DNA from 2 places in the Terrabacter sp. 05T424 genome. Region 1 is predicted to be linked to the other one. Evidence: predicted binding sites of a transcription regulator. Region 1 holds the regulator's gene; the other holds the start of a gene.
The links. Region 1 encodes LexA, which represses DNA repair genes until DNA is damaged. Its sites were predicted from a motif close to TCGAACANNTGTTCGA; they were not measured.

Region 2: a site for LexA is predicted at 6,251-6,266, ahead of AC1DE0_RS12090 (HNH endonuclease signature motif containing protein). Genes of this name have one in related genera too.

Annotation. Positions count from the first base shown of each region.
Region 1 covers NZ_JBFTLB010000007.1:49,564-57,125, reverse strand. Annotated here, with positions in the region: gene AC1DE0_RS14840 (Sir2 family NAD-dependent protein deacetylase) at 1-658, shown strand, start outside; gene AC1DE0_RS14835 (aminoglycoside phosphotransferase family protein) at 642-1,718, shown strand; gene AC1DE0_RS14830 (hypothetical protein) at 1,731-2,633, opposite strand; gene lexA (transcriptional repressor LexA) at 2,733-3,431, opposite strand; gene AC1DE0_RS14820 (LysM peptidoglycan-binding domain-containing protein) at 3,695-4,093, shown strand; gene AC1DE0_RS14815 (hypothetical protein) at 4,365-4,694, shown strand; gene AC1DE0_RS14810 (alpha/beta hydrolase) at 4,691-6,472, shown strand; gene AC1DE0_RS14805 (hypothetical protein) at 6,469-7,224, shown strand; gene AC1DE0_RS14800 (sensor histidine kinase) at 7,142-7,562, opposite strand, start outside.
Region 2 covers NZ_JBFTLB010000004.1:339,211-346,772, forward strand. Annotated here, with positions in the region: gene ppc (phosphoenolpyruvate carboxylase) at 1-1,369, shown strand, start outside; gene AC1DE0_RS12060 (helix-turn-helix transcriptional regulator) at 1,380-2,354, opposite strand; gene AC1DE0_RS12065 (DinB family protein) at 2,416-2,994, shown strand; gene AC1DE0_RS12070 (DinB family protein) at 3,071-3,679, shown strand; gene AC1DE0_RS12075 (hypothetical protein) at 4,074-4,451, opposite strand; gene AC1DE0_RS12080 (dienelactone hydrolase family protein) at 4,523-5,260, opposite strand; gene AC1DE0_RS12085 (CPBP family intramembrane glutamic endopeptidase) at 5,339-6,187, shown strand; gene AC1DE0_RS12090 (HNH endonuclease signature motif containing protein) at 6,365-7,562, shown strand, end outside.

The sequences.
Region 1 (7,562 bases):
GTGGCAGCGGTTCAAAGCCGCGTCCCCCAACGAGGGCCACCGGGTCGTCACCGACCTCCAACGTGCGGGCTACCTCGGCCCGGTCATCACCCAGAACGTCGACGGCCTGCACCAAGCTGCCGGCGCGACCGACGTCGTCGAGCTGCACGGGTCGCTGGAGCGCGCGGTGTGCCTGACCTGCGGCGAGTACACCTCGCGAATCGGCCTGCACGAGAGGATGACGGAGGCCAACCCCGGCTTCATGGCACGCTTCGCCGAGGCCGCGACGTCCGTCGGGTCGCAGTGGGGCGAGCAGGTGCGGCCTGACGGCGACATCGTGCTGGCCGACGCCCTCGTCGAGTCCTTCCACGCGCCGCGCTGCCTCGTCTGCGGCAACGACACCGTCAAGCCCGACGTGGTCTTCTTCGGCGAGTCCGTGCCCAAGGCGCTCGTCGAGCGCTGCTTCGGACTCGTCGAGGCGGCCGGCGCCGTGCTCGTGCTCGGTTCGTCACTGTCGGTCATGAGCGGCTACCGCTTCGTGCGCCGCGCCCACCAGCGCCACGTGCCCGTTGCCATCCTCACCCGGTCGGCGACCCGCGGCGATGCCGAGGCGACGATCCGCCTGCACGCCCCGCTGGGCGAGACTCTCACCGCGCTGCGCGATGCCCTCGGTCACTGACCCGGAGGGCGGTGCGCACCGCCGCGGGGACGAACCGACGGAGTATGCCGTCCTGCCTGAGGACGGGCCCGGCCCGTCGGTGCGGTGGGTGTCCGAGGAGTTCGCCGACGAGCTGCGTACGTGGCTCGAGGGCGCCCTCGACGGGCTCGGCAGCCAACTTGTCGATCTCGAGCCCGTGCACCAACGTCCGTGGTCGACCGTGTGGCGGGCCCGAGCCGCCGACGGCACGGTCTACTGGGCCAAGCAGAACTGCGCTCACCAGTCCTTCGAGGCCGCGCTGCTCGTCGTCCTCGACCGACTCGCCCCCGACCGCGTGGTGCCGGTCGTCGCCGCGGACCTCGAGCGAGGTCTGCACCTCGTGCCCGACCAGGGCCCGGTCTTCGCCGAGACCGTCGCGGGCGACGACGTCGACGCGTGGTGCCGCGTCGCTGCGGAAGCGATGCACCTGCAGCGTGAGCTCGTCGGGCACGAGCGTGAGCTCGGGGCGGCCGGCGCCGGCCTCCTGCGCCCGACGCACGCGGCGGCCTACGTGAGCGGCCGGACGGCCTCTCTCGTCGCGCTTCCCGCGGGCGACCCGCGGCGGATGGAGCCGGAGGTGGCGGCACGGCTGGAGTGCCTGCTTCCGACGGTGGAGCGGTGGGGCACCGAGCTCGACGCGCTCGGCCTGGGCGTGAACCTCGTGCACAACGACCTGCACGCCAACAACGTCTTTGCCACGCCAGCGGGGATGCGCTTCTTCGACTTCGGCGACGCGGTGCTCGCGCACCCCCTCACCGCCCTGTTCATCCCGCTCAACGTGCTCCTGCACCGCTTCGAGGCGGGGCCCGACGACCCGCGAGTGCGACGGGTGGCCGACGCGGGACTCGAGGTCTGGAGCGACGTCGTTCCCTCGACCCGGCTCCGGCAGGCGCTGCCCGCGGCCCTGCACCTGGGGCGGCTCGCGCGCGCCGAGTCCTGGCTGCGGGTCGTGGCCACGATGACGACAGAAGAGCGGGCGGAGTACGGCGATGCGGGCACGTGGTGGCTCGGGGCCCTCGGCGACCCCACGCCCCTGTCGTGAGCCGCGGAGGGGCTACTCGGCACGGGCCCCGAGGTCGCGTGCCTCGTCGGCGGAGACCTCGCCGAGGTCCCACAGCTCCTTGGTCTGGACGCCCCAGTAGGTCGCGAACAGCACGATGACGATGACCTCGGCGACGAGGACGAGGTGGGCGAAGCCCTGGACCGTCAGCGCCGCGACGACCGTCGCGGCGAGCGCGACCGTGAGCGCGACCGCGATGGCGAGGTAGATGCGGCGGTAGCCGCGCCCGTCGTCGTCGCCGGCCGCCCGGTGGCGCTCCTCGGTGCGCAGTGCGCTGAACACCATGACGGCGATGACCCCGGCCACCATGGTGCCCGCGGCGATGCCGTGGCTCAGGGCGATGAAACGGTCGCGCAGGACGAGGAACAGGGTGAGCTCCACCAGCAGCACGCCTGCGCAGGCCAGGGTCACCAGCACCGACCGCGTCGTCGGGCGCGCGGAGGCATCGCGCCGCATCGCGCCTCGTTTGAGCGCCGCGACGATGACGGCCGCGATCACCGCGACGACGACGAGCGACCAGATGTTGTTGCGCACCGCCGCGGCGATCTCGGCGGGCGTCTGCGTGTAGGCGTTCGGCCCGCAGCGGTCGTCGGGGACGGTCGGCACCATGGCGACGACGAACGCCATGAAGCCGGAGAAGTTGAGCAGCACGTCCTCCTCGGACGAGTGCCCCTTGTACGCGATGAGGCTCGCGCCGAGGGCGCAGAGGGAGCCGACGAAGACCGTCCGCGCGGGCGTGTAGTAGTAGGCGCTGATCGAGCCGAGCCAGCAGCTGTGTTCGGTCTCCCACCACCACTCGTAGCCCACCGACAGCAGGAGCATGAGCAGCAGGGCGATCATCGCGCCCCGCAGGTAGCGGTAGGTGTAGACGACGTCGCGGGTGCGCCCGGATGCCATGGCGGTCTCCTCTGCAGGACTCACTCGTCAGAGTGTGGCGGCCGCCGTGGCGATACGCCTGCTGGAGCGGGGTCGCGTCGCCGCGGGCGACCCCGCGCGTCAGATTCGGCGCAGGACGGCGGTGACCTTGCCGAGGATCGTCGCGTCGTCGCCGTCGATGGGGGAGAAGTCCTCGTTGTGCGGCATCAGCCAGACGTGCCCGTCGACGCGCTTGAACGTCTTCACCGTGGCCTCGTTGTCGAGCATCGCCGCGACGACGTCGCCGTTGTCGGCGTGCTGCTGCTGGCGCACGACGACCCAGTCGCCGTCGCAGATGGCGGCGTCGACCATGGAGTCGCCGTTGACCTTGAGGAGGAAGAGGTCGCCTTCGCCGACGAGCTGCTTCGGCAGCGGGAAGACGTCCTCGACGACCTCCTCGGCCGTGATCGGGACGCCTGCCGCGATCTGCCCGAGAACGGGCACGTAGGACGCCTCGGGACGGGCGTCGCCGGAGCCGGTCTCGGTGTCGTAGTGGTCGCCGCTGCGGTAGCCGACCTCTTCGGCCGTCGCATCCGGCGAGACGATCTCGAGGGCGCGCGGGCGGTTGGGGTCGCGGCGCAGGTAGCCCTTGGCCACCAGGGCGTTGAGCTGGTGGGAGACGCTCGAGGGGCTCGCCAGGCCGACGGCGTCGCCGATCTCGCGCATGCTCGGCGGGTAGCCCCTGCGGTCGACGGAGTTGCGGATCACCTCGAGCACGCGCCGCTGACGCACGGTCAGTCCGTCGCCGGTCTCGCGATCGGGAAGCTCGGTCACGCCCATGGTGATCCCCTTCGTCGGCTCGTCAGACCGTGTGCTGAACCTGGCTCGAGAACTGCGCGAGGAGAGGTCGAGGGCCGCTCGGGGGCCAGTGTCAGTGGTGGCTGGTGAGGTGTGTGGTGTGAGGAAAGAGTAACGAGGTTCGAACACAGTTGCCAAACACCTGTTCGATGCGTGTCTCGACTTCCTCGAACATACGTGCTACAACTCGTACAGACGTTCTATCGAACACACGTTCGCCAGTTCAGGAGCAAGGGGAGGTCACCATGAGCGCCATCGTCCTCGAGGCCGTTCGTCAGCCGCAGACCACGCAGCCGCCGGCCCGTCCGCACCTCGTGCTCGTGCCCACCGGGCGCGAGGCCGTCCGCGCCGCACGGGCCGCCCAGCCGCCCCTGCGCCTGACACGGTTCGGCCGGCTCGTGGTCTCGATCCTGGTCGCGGCGGTCGTCTCGCTGCTGGCGGTCGGACTGGCCGGTCAGCTCGCCTCGGCATCGTCCGGCTCCCACACGGTCACCGTCACCTCGGGTCAGACGCTGTCGGGCATCGCGGCGCGCGAGCTGCCGCAGCTGTCCGTCGCCGACGGTGTCGTCGAGCTCCAGGTCGCCAACAGCCTCAGCACCACCGAGATCCACGTCGGGCAGCAGCTCGTCGTCCCGGGTCGCTGACACCGGGAGCTCCCTGGCTCGTGGCTTCCGTGCGTATGCCGCCTGGCTCGCTCCCGCTTCTCTCGACCCGCCCCATCGGCCGCGTTGGCTCCACCTCCAGCGGCTGGCGGTAACGGCGCTTCGACCCCGTCGTGACCGCCCGGACGCCGCACCCCTGAGGAGGGGTGCGGCGTTCTGCTGTGTCACGACCGGCCGCCCGGAGCCTGTGGATGACGCCAGCCGGACCCGGCGTCCGCGACCTAGCGTGGCTGGCCTCGGGAAGGGAGCAGGGATGAGATACGAGATCGACACGGCGGCGCTGCGAGCCAGCGCCGTCACCATCGAGGAGGTGCTAGGGCAGGTGCGGCGGCTCGGGGTGGCCGACGACCTCCGGCCGGTGGCAACGGCTCTTCCGGGGGGTCGCTGCGCGTCGGGACTGCCACAGGTGGCGGCTGCCTGGCAGGCGAGGCTGTCGACGGCCCAGTGGGAGCTCCGCGAGCTCGGGCGTCGCGTCAGCCTCGCCGCCGACGGCTACGACGCCGTCGAACAGGTGGCCCGGCAAGCCCTGCAGGCGACCCTGCCTGGCGCCGCCCAAGGCGACCCCGTCGACGGCACACGGTGAGCGCCGCGGTCGTGGGCTCGGGCCTGACCGTGCGCGACATCCGTGCCGGCCGGCCGCAGCTGCTGCTCGAGGTGAGCCGGCGTCTGGAGCAGCGCCGATCCCGGCTCGTCGTCCTGGCCGAGTTGGTGCTGTGGCGCCGGTCGGCCGCGCCTCGGTGGAGCGGTGCCGGCTCGAGCGCCGCGGCCGACCGCTACGGCACCGTGGTGGCCGGGCTGGGACAGCTCGCGAGCAGCATCGCGGTGGCAGGGAACGCCGTGGCCCACGCCGCCCAACGCCTGCAGGGTGCACTCGACCTGATCGGGCGCGCCGACCACCGAGCGTCTGACGAGGGTGCTTGGGTCGACGACGACGGTCGCCTGTTCCTCCCGGTGCGAGCCTCTCTCGGCGACCCTGTCGGGGAGGCGCACCGGGCGCGCCTCGACGACCTGCTCAGGGCCGAGGTCGACGCCTGCCTGCAGCAGGCCCGGCGCGCGGCCACCCGGACCGACGAAGACCTGCACCGCGCGCTGCTGGCCGCGGCGCGAGGAGCCACCTCTCTCGCGGCAGCAGGCGGCCCGGCGGCTGGATCGGCCTCCGGGGCGGCTGTCCTCGACGGAAGCGACCTGCCGGCGCCGCCCCCGACGGCCGCCGGCGTGTTCGCGTCGGCGGCGTGGTGGCGGTCCCTCACCGACGAGGAGCGACGTCAGGCTCTCCGCGAGCAGCCTGAGTGGGTCGGTCCTCGCGACGGGGTGCCGGCGGCCGCGCGCCAGGAGGCGAACCTGATCCTCCTCGACCGCGCGGAGCGCACGGCGACCGCTCGTGCTCGCGACGCGCGGCGCCGGGGCTCTCCCTGGAACGCCGCCGAGCGGACGCGGGCGCAGGAACAGCTGGACGGCATACGCGCGGTGCGTGACGTGCTCGCCCGCCGTGACGGGGCGCCGCGACGGCTTCTCCTGCTGGACGCTCGCGAGCCTGACCTGAGGGCCGTCGTCGCTGTGGGAGACGTCGACCGGGCCGAGCACGTCGTCACCTTCGTGGGCGGCCTCTCGACCATGGTCGGTGCCGACCTGCGGCGCTACGACGACACGTTCGTCCGGATGCGCTCCGAGGCACGGGCGATCGCACGGGGGGATGATGTCGCGGTCGTCACGTGGATGGGCTACGACGCGCCCCAGGTGCACGAGATCACGTCGTCCATCGACCGGAACGTCCTCAACGCCAAGCTTGCCCGCGACAACGCAGCAGCCCTCGCGGACTTCGTCACCGGGCTCGAGACCGCCCGTGACCGACCTGCGCACCAGACGGTGTGGGCGCACTCCTACGGCGCCACGCTGGCCGGGTTCGCCAGCCTGCGCACCAGCTCGATCGACGACGTCGCGGTCTTCGGGGCTCCCGGACTGCCGTTCACCGACATCGCGCAGACCGCGCTGAAGCCGGGTGCGCTCAACGTGCTGGGCGCTGTCGGCGACGACGTGTTCAGCTACGGCTGGATGGTGCACGGCACGCGCCCGGCCGAGGTCGGCGGCGCCCTGCGGCTCTCGACGTTCGCGCTCAAGCATCCGGGCTCGGGCTGCAACCACTGGATGCGGCCCCGCGCGGCCTTCGTCGATGCGGGCCGAACGTCGGCGGGCCACTCGGACTACCTGCGGGCGGGCACCGACAGCGCGCACAACCTGGTGGCCGTCGCGGCCGGCCGCCCCGAGCTGCGCATCGTGCAGGGTGCCGACGAGCGAGCCTGCACCACCACCGGGCCCAGCCTCGGTTCCGACCCGCTGCGGTGGCCGAGGCTCGTGCCGTGAGCAGGCCCCTCACGCCGGGCCCAGCCACACCGCGTCGGATGGCGCGATGGGTGCCCGGACAGGCCCGCGAGCGCAGGGACGCCCTCGTCGCCCGGGCGTGCCTGGGCAGCGCGGTGCTGCCGGCGGTTCCAGCGATTCTCATCGCCTGGGTCGGCTGCGGCCCGGGTGCAGCGGCGGACGCTGCGCTCATCGCTGTGTCGTCACCTGTGCTCTTGGGTGTCGTGGGGTTCGGGGTCACGCTGGCCGTGGCCCTGAGCAGGTCCGGGCTGCAGCCGAGGAGCGACCCGGTGCGCGGCCCCGTCGACGAGCTGGGCGCGCCGCCTCCCGTGCCGCACCGTGCCGAGCCGGACGGGCCACTCGGGGCGGGCGGGGCGGGCGGCCCGGTAGGGCTCTCGGGACCGGTCCGTCAAGGCCCTCCGACGAGCACGGTCAGGGAGCGGTTGCGCTGGTCAGCCCTTGCGGCTCTGGTCGAGATCGGCGTGCTCGCCGCGGCGGTGGTGCTCGACGGCGGTGTGGCGGCAGGCTCCACGTCGTTCCTGCGCTCGATGGACGACGGAACTGCGGCCTCGACGTTCGTGCTGCTGCTCGTCGAGGCCGGGTTCATCGACCTCCGTGCGCCCGCGGCGTTCGGGGTCGCCTGGCTGGTGCTTGCGCGGGCACAGAGGCCGGTCAGGACTCGCGGCCGCCGTCAGAGTCGTCGGCGGCCGGGAGCTCGAACCACACGACGGTGCCGGGTCCGTCAGCTTGGCTGATCCCGATGGATCCGCCGTGCGCCTCGATGATGCGCTTGACGGTCGCCAGCCCGATGCCACTGCCGTCGACCGAGGTCTCGACCCGGTGGAAGAGGTCGAACACCCGCTGGCGATCGGCCGGGGCGATGCCGATGCCGTTGTCGCGCACCCAGATCCGCCACGACCGGCCGTACTGGTCGGCGGTGACGGCGATGGCCGGCGGAACGTCGGGGCGGGCGTACTTGATCGCGTTGGAGACGATGTTGAGGAGCACGGAGTAGAGCTGCTGGGCGTCGGCCGGGATGCTCGGGAGGTCGCCGACCTCGACGGAGGCTCGTCGCGCAGACAGCGTCGGGGCG
Region 2 (7,562 bases), on a different contig from region 1:
AGCCGCCTCGGCGTCGCTGTCGCTGATGTACGCGATCCGCGCGGTGCTCGACACGTACGGGCCCGAGACGGTCGAGACCTACATCGTGTCGATGACGCACGACATCGACGACCTCTTCGCCGTCGTCGTGCTCGCCCGCGAGGTCGGCCTCGTCGACACCGGCACCGAGACCCACCCGGCCACAGCGCGCATCGGCTTCGCCCCGCTCTTCGAGACCGTTGCCGAGCTCGAGGCGGCGGGACCGCTGCTCGACGCGCTCCTCGGCGACCCGGCATACCGACGTGTGGTCGCCGCGCGCGGCGACGTGCAGGAGATCATGCTCGGCTACTCCGACTCGTCGAAGGACGCCGGGATCGCGGCGTCGCAGTGGCAGATCCACCGGGCGCAGCGCGCGCTGCGCGACGTCGCCCGCCGGCACGGCGTCGTGCTGCGGCTCTTCCACGGCCGTGGCGGCTCGGTCGGCCGTGGTGGCGGCCCCACCGGCGAGGCGATCCTCAGCCAGCCCTACGGCAGCCTCGACGGACCCATCAAGATCACCGAGCAGGGCGAGGTGCTCAGCGACAAGTACACGCTGCCCGGGCTCGCCCGCTTCAACCTCGAAGTCGCTCTGGCGGCGGTGCTCGAGGCGTCGGTGCTGCACCGGAAGTCCCTTCTGCCGCAGGACGTCCTCGACGGCTGGAACGGCACGATGGACGTCGTCGCAGGCCGTGGGCAGGACACCTACCGCGCGCTCGTGCGCGACCCCGGACTGGTGCCCTTCTTCGTCTCGGCCACTCCTGTCGACGAGCTCGGCAAGATGAACATCGGCTCGCGCCCCTCGAAGCGCCCCGGCGGCGAGGGCGGGCTCGACGACCTCCGCGCCATCCCCTGGGTGTTCGGCTGGACGCAGTCGCGGATCATCCTGCCCGGCTGGTTCGGGGTCGGGTCCGGCCTTGCCGCCGCTCGCGAAGACGGCCGGGACGAGACGCTGCGCGAGATGTACGGCTCGTGGGCCTTCTTCCGCACCTTCATGTCGAACGTGCAGATGACGCTCGCGAAGACCGACCTCGACATCGCGGCGGGCTACGTCGACGAGCTCGTCGACCCGGAGGTCGCCGGCCTCTTCGACACGATCCGCGAGGAGCACCAGCGCACGCTGGAGGAGGTGCTGCGGGTGACCGGTCAGTCGGAGCTGCTCGAGTCGGCGCCGACACTGCGTCGAACGCTCGAGCTGCGCGACAGCTACCTTGCGCCGCTGCACGCGCTCCAGACCTCGTTGCTCGCCCGCTCGCGTGCCGTGCCCGACGACGCCGAGCCGGACACCGACGTTCAGCGCGCGCTGCTGCTCACGATCAACGGCATCGCCGCGGGCCTGCGCAACACCGGCTGAGGCTGAGCCATCACGGTGCTGCGTCGGCTGCCCTCATCATCCGGACTGCCTGCTCGCGCATGATGTCGCGCAGCTCGGGCGGGTCGAGGACCGTCATCTCCCAGGGCAGCACGCCGAGGTGCATCGCCATCCACCCGAGGTGGTTGCCGCCTGCCTCGAAGATGCAGTGCGTCCTGCCGTCCGCGGTGACCGTGCCGACCGAGACCGGGATCTGCTTGTCCACCAATGACTTCGGCGCGTGGATGCGCACCCGGCAGACGTGGTCGTACGCGTCGCGCGAGATGGACCTGCGAACGTGCTCTGCCGCGTCGGGCGCGTCCTCCCGCGGCCGGAAGCGCCAGCCACGGGCCTCGGCATCAGTCATCCGGTCGAGCCGGAACGTGCGCCAGTCCTCGCGGTCGAGGTCGTAGGCCAGCAGGTACCACCGACGGCCCGTCGCGACGAGGCGGTAGGGCTCGACCCGGCGTTCGCCGGAACCGCGCGGGCCGGCATACGCGAAGCTCACGCGCTCGGTCTCGCGGCACGCGCGGGCCAGCACCAGTAGCGTCGCGGCGTCGACGGGCGCGACCCCGCTGTCGAGGGTGACGGTGGCCTCGTGGATGGCCTCGACCTGTGAGCGCAGGCGCCCCGGCAGCACCTGGTCGAGCTTGGCCAGGGTGCGCACCGCGGCCTCCCCGAGTCCCTCGACGGTGCCGCCCGCCGCCAGGCGCAGGCACACGGCGATCGCGACCGCCTCGTCGTCGTCGAGCAGCAACGGCGGCAGGCGCCGCCCCGCGCCCAGCTGGTAGCCGCCGCCCGCGCCATGGGTCGCGTTGACGGGGTAGCCGAGCTCGCGCAGCCGGTCGACGTCGCGCCGGACGCTGCGCGTCGTGACGCCCAGCCGCTCGGCGAGCTCGGTGCCGCTCCAGACCGGGCGGCTCTGGAGCAGGTCGAGCAGCCGCAGCACCCGGGCCGTCGTGCCGTTGCCGTCGCTGGTCGTGGACATGGCTCGAGTCTTCCAGTCTCTCCGGACAGAAGCTGTCCTATATGGCTGCGACGATCAGGACATGACACAGACGATGCACACCACGATCGACTGGAACGAGGCCCTCGTCGAGCAGGCCGAGTGGCACTGGCAGCACCAACTGCGTGCTCGCTTCGACGGGCTGACCGACGAGGAGTACCTCTGGGAGCCCACCCCCGGCGCCTGGAACGTCCACCGCCGCGGCGAGGGCAGCACCGAGATGCAGGGCGGCACCGGCGAGATGACGATCGACTGGGCCTACCCCGCGCCCGAGCCGACGCCCGTGACGACGATCGCGTGGCGGCTGGCCCACATCGTCGTCGGCGTGCTCGGCGCACGCGCCCACGACCACTTCGACGCGCCCGAGGCCGACTACCTCACCTTCGGTTACGCGAAGACGGCCGACGAGGCGCTCGCCCAGCTCGACAGGGCGTATGCCGCCTGGTTCGACGGCGTGCGTGGCTGGGGCACCGACGGGCTGGCCGAGCCCTGCGGACCGGCGGAGGGCCCTTTCGCCGAAGCCCCTCGGGCCACGCTCGTGCTCCACATCAACCGAGAGCTCATCCACCACGGCGCCGAGATCGCGCTGCTGCGTGACCTCTACGCCCACCGCGACGACTGACCCACCCCTCCTCCGACCACGACGGTCGGCACGCGCCGGCCCATCACCCCGCACGCACCCAGAGAGCGAGAAACCCATGGCCGCACAGGTCCCACCCGTCGCCGACGAGCGCGAGAGCCTCATCGCCTACATCGACCAGCAGCGCGACGCCTTCGTCGCCGCGACCTTCGGCCTCACCGAGGAGCAGATCCGGCTCGCCCCGACCGCTGGCACGCTGAGCATCGGGGGCCTGGTCAAGCACGTCACGACCTGCGAGCGCGGCTGGACCAAGCGGATGGCGGCGGCGCCCGAGGCGCCGACCCCTCCGGACACGCCGGTCGAGGACCAGGCGCAGTCCTGGGGTGACGACTTCCGGGTCACCGACGCCGACACCCTCGACTCGCTCCTCGCCGCGCTCCTGGCGCAGGGCGACGTGACCCGCGACGTCCTGCAGCGCGCCGACCTGGGCGCCGCGGTGCCCGTGCCGCGCGACGCCCCGTGGTTCCCGAAGGACGTCGAGGCGTGGTCGGTGCGATGGGTCGCGATGCACCTCGTCGAGGAGCTCGCGCGGCACGCCGGACACGCCGACATCATCCGCGAGACCATCGACGGCGCCACGATGTACGAGCTCGTCGCGGCACGTGAGGGCTGGCCCGAGACGCCGTGGCTCACGCCGTGGCGGCCGGCTGCTGAAGCGACCGCCTGACGCCGATCCGCTTGCAGCACAAGGGCGCTGCAAACCGCAGACAAAGGCGAAGGGCCCTTGGGAGTATGAGTCTCAAGGGCCCTTCTGGTTGATCGGTCGATGGTGACGCTCCCGATCGACTGCTCGTCTCCTCCGGTCCCGGCCGCCTCGTCACCCGGCTGCCGCGGTGGGTTGCCCCACCGTGTGGACCCTCGTCTCCGAGCCGTCCCGCTCTCCCGAAGGAGTGCGTGAGAGATTTGTATCTCCCGGCGATGCGGGCCCGCAAGGGATTCGCGAAAACAATTCCGGCCTCCACAGGGTGCCGGCGTGTCGTCCACAGGAGATGGCGGCTTGTCCACATGCGCCGTGCATCGACGCACAGCTTGTCCACCGATGCCTGTGGACGAGCGACCACTCAGACCGGTCCGGGGTGCTCGGCCAGGACGTCACGCAGAACGGCGGCTCCCGCCGCAGCAGCGGAGGCGCGCGACACGTCCCCGACCGCGGCATACGCCTCCTCGGCCTCGACGAGCGCGGCGACCTCTGCCGCGAGGAGATGCCGTTCGGCTTCCGCACCCAGGACCAGCCGCTCCGCCTCGGTCGCCCCGACGCCCACCGCCGCGCCCGCGACGTCGGCGGACGTGCTGACCGCCGGGCGCTCGACCACCGGCACGGCCTCCGCGTTCTCGATGGCGGCCACCGCGTTGCGCAGCGCCGCCGTGGCGGCACGGTCGCGCTCGCGCATCGCGATCGTGAGGCGGGAGCGAAGGGCGGCACGCAGGGTGGAGGACATGCGGAGAACGTATGCCGCCGACCGGCTTGGGCGCCAAGCGTTTACGACGTCGATGCCCCCATCACATCGCTTCAGTCCGCCGGCTGCAGGCGCTCCGTCAGGAAGTGGATGACCGCGTCCACAGCGTCCGGGTGTCGCTCCCCCGTCAGCGTGGCGTGGCCGGCGCCCTCGAGCTCCACGCGGAGGAAGCCGTCGCCGAGGTGGTCCGTCAAGGTCTCGAAGCGCGTACCCGTCGCCCAGTCGTTGCGGTAGCGGACGCCGAGCACCGGGCACCCGCCGCGCACCCGATCGCGCACTGCCGCAAGGTCGCCCGGGTCGAGGCCGATGTCGGCGGCGCGCCGGGGAGTGAGGGGCACGGGCACCGCCGGCTGCGCCACGACGGGCGCGACGACGACGGGGTCGATCATCATTGCCAGCGCGAAGCCTCCCGTGAAGCACATGCCGACCGCGCCGACGCCCACTCCACCCGCCTCGTCGTGGACGCGGCGCGCCAGGCTGCGCAGCCACGTCGCGACCGGGGTGGTGCGCCCGGTCGCGACGGTCGTGAACTCCCGCCCGATGCACAGGCGAGGGATCACGTGGGCGGCCTCGAGCGCGTACGGGGCCCGGTGGGCGGGGCCGAAGAAGTGCGGCATGACCACGGTGAAGCCGGCATCGACGACCTCCCGGCCGAAGCGCACCACCTCGGGGGTGAGCCCGGGGCTCTCGTGCATGACGATCACGCCCGGCCCCTCACCCTCGGTGTAGGTCGGGTACTCGAAGCCGTCGGCGGCGTGCGAGCCCCGCCGCCAGCCCGAGAGCATCGACATGCACCGACGCTACGCCGAGGTCCGCCGACGGCATACGGCTCAGGCGAGAACCGGGTCACGCGAAGTTACGCTGGCACCATGGTGACCACTGCTCCCGCCCCGCGCGGACGGTTCGCCGGGCTGATCGCACCCTCGGAGCGAGACCCCGCGCCGGTCACCGAGGCGGGCGGGCGGAGCGGCCTGCGGCGCGAGACCGTGCTGGTGCTCGGGGTCAGCCTCGGCTCGTCGGCCGTGTACGCCATCCTCAGCATCATCGAGAAGCTGACACGGCCGGTGCCCCTGTCGCAGCAGACGACGGCGATGAACCAGTCTGCGACGCCCGGACGCCCGTGGCTCGACCTCGCCTACCAGCTCGCCGGGATCGTGCTCCCGCTGGTCGCCGTCGCCCTGGCGCTCTACCTGCTCAACCACGTGCGCCGACCGGCAGGCCACGTGCGGGCCGGCCACTTCGTCGGACTCGACCGACGCGAGCCGGCGCGCGACCTCACCCGTGGCGCGGGTCTCGCCGCCCTCATCGGCATCCCGGGCCTCGGCTTCTACTTCTTCGCCAAGGCGATCGGCATCAACACCCAGGTGTCGGCGGCCAACCTCGAGGCCGTGTGGTGGTCGGCGCCCGTGCTCGTTCTTGCGGCCATCGAGAACGCGGTGCTCGAAGAGGTCATCATGGTCGGCTACCTGTTCACGCGGTGGCGCCAGACGGGCTGGTCCTGGCCGCTGGTCATCGGGCTGTCGGCCCTGATCCGCGGGTCGTACCACCTCTACCAGGGCTTCGGGGGCTTCGCCGGCAACATCGTCATGGGCCTCGTGCTCGGCCTCGTCTTCGTGCGCACGCGCCGCGTCATGCCGCTCGTGGTGTGCCACTCGATCCTCGACATCGTCGCGTTCGTGGGCTACTCGATGCTGCGGGCGCGGGGCGTCTCGCTCTGAGGCGGTGCGGCGAGTCCGCTTGTCATAGAAGCGAACTCGGTGTCACCAGACCTTGACTTCGACCCGAACACCTGTTCGAATAGAGGTCAGGGGGATCTGATGCCGTTCACGACTGACGCACCGTCACTGCTCGAACATGGGTTGGTCGTGACGCTCCGCGGGAGTCGGACCGAGCACGTGCAGCGTTCTGTGCAGTCGGTCGTCGCCGGGCTGATGCGCGATCTCGGCGGGCCGGCATCAGCAGCCGCGGCCGAGGGTGTCGAGGTCGCCGACTCAGAGGAGTCCGCGGCAGCGTTCGAGGCCCTGATGGACGCCGAGCTCGGCTGGTTCGAGGGCGGCGAGCGCATCAGGGGCCTCGTCGACGACCACCAGTTGAGGGCTCTCGCCCGCATGTATGCCGTCGCCCTCGGCGAGCTGTCGGCGCGGCACTCCCAGTCGTGGGTCGATCGCACGCCTCTGTCGGCCGCCGAGGTCGTCGCCCTCGAGGTGGCCACGGCGACCGGTTTGGCACAGGGCACAGTGGCCCTTCGTCTCGAGCTGGCCACGGGCTCACCGGCGCGCACTGCCTTTCTTCGCCGTCAGGTCCGCGAGGGGGCGACCCCGCTCTGGCGCGCCTGCGAGATCGTGAGTGAGACCCGGGCCCTCGACGACGAGGCCGCCGATGGGATCGCGCGCACCGTCCTCGCCCCTACGCGCGACGGGGCCGGCCTGCCCAACGCCCTGTTCCGCCGGCGACTGCGGCGCGCCGTCCTCGCCGCCGATCACGAGCAGGCGGCTCGACGACGGTCGGCCCGCGAGCGCATCGGCGCCCACGCGCAGGTCTTCAACGACGGCACCGGCTGCCTCACCGTCATCAACGACGCCGACAAGATCGCCGCCGCGATGGACCGCGCCGACGCCGCAGCGCGCGCTGCACGCGCTCAGGGCGACCCTCGTTCGCTCGACGAGCTGCGCGCCGACTACCTGACCGGTGTGGCCATCCACGGCTGGCCCGACGACGACGGCTTCGCGCGCACCACTCCCGTGCCGGCGGGTCGGGTCTTCTTGGTCGTGCCGTTCATGACGGCCGTCGGCCTCGACAACTCGCCCTGTGAGCTTCCCGGCTACGGCTGGGTCGGTGCGCAGCAGGCCCGCGAGATGATGACCGCCGAGGGGTCTGTCTGGCAGACCCTCCTCGCCGACATCGACACCGGCGCGGCCCTGGCGCTCTCCCGCAAGGGCTACCGACCCAGCCGTGCGATGGTCGAGCACGTCCGCGCCGTCGACGGGGTGTGTCGTGGTCCAGGCTGCCTCGTCGAGGCACGCCAGTGCGATCTCGACCACGACGTCCCGTGGCCGGTCGGCCCCACCGACGTCTCGAACCTCACCGACAAGC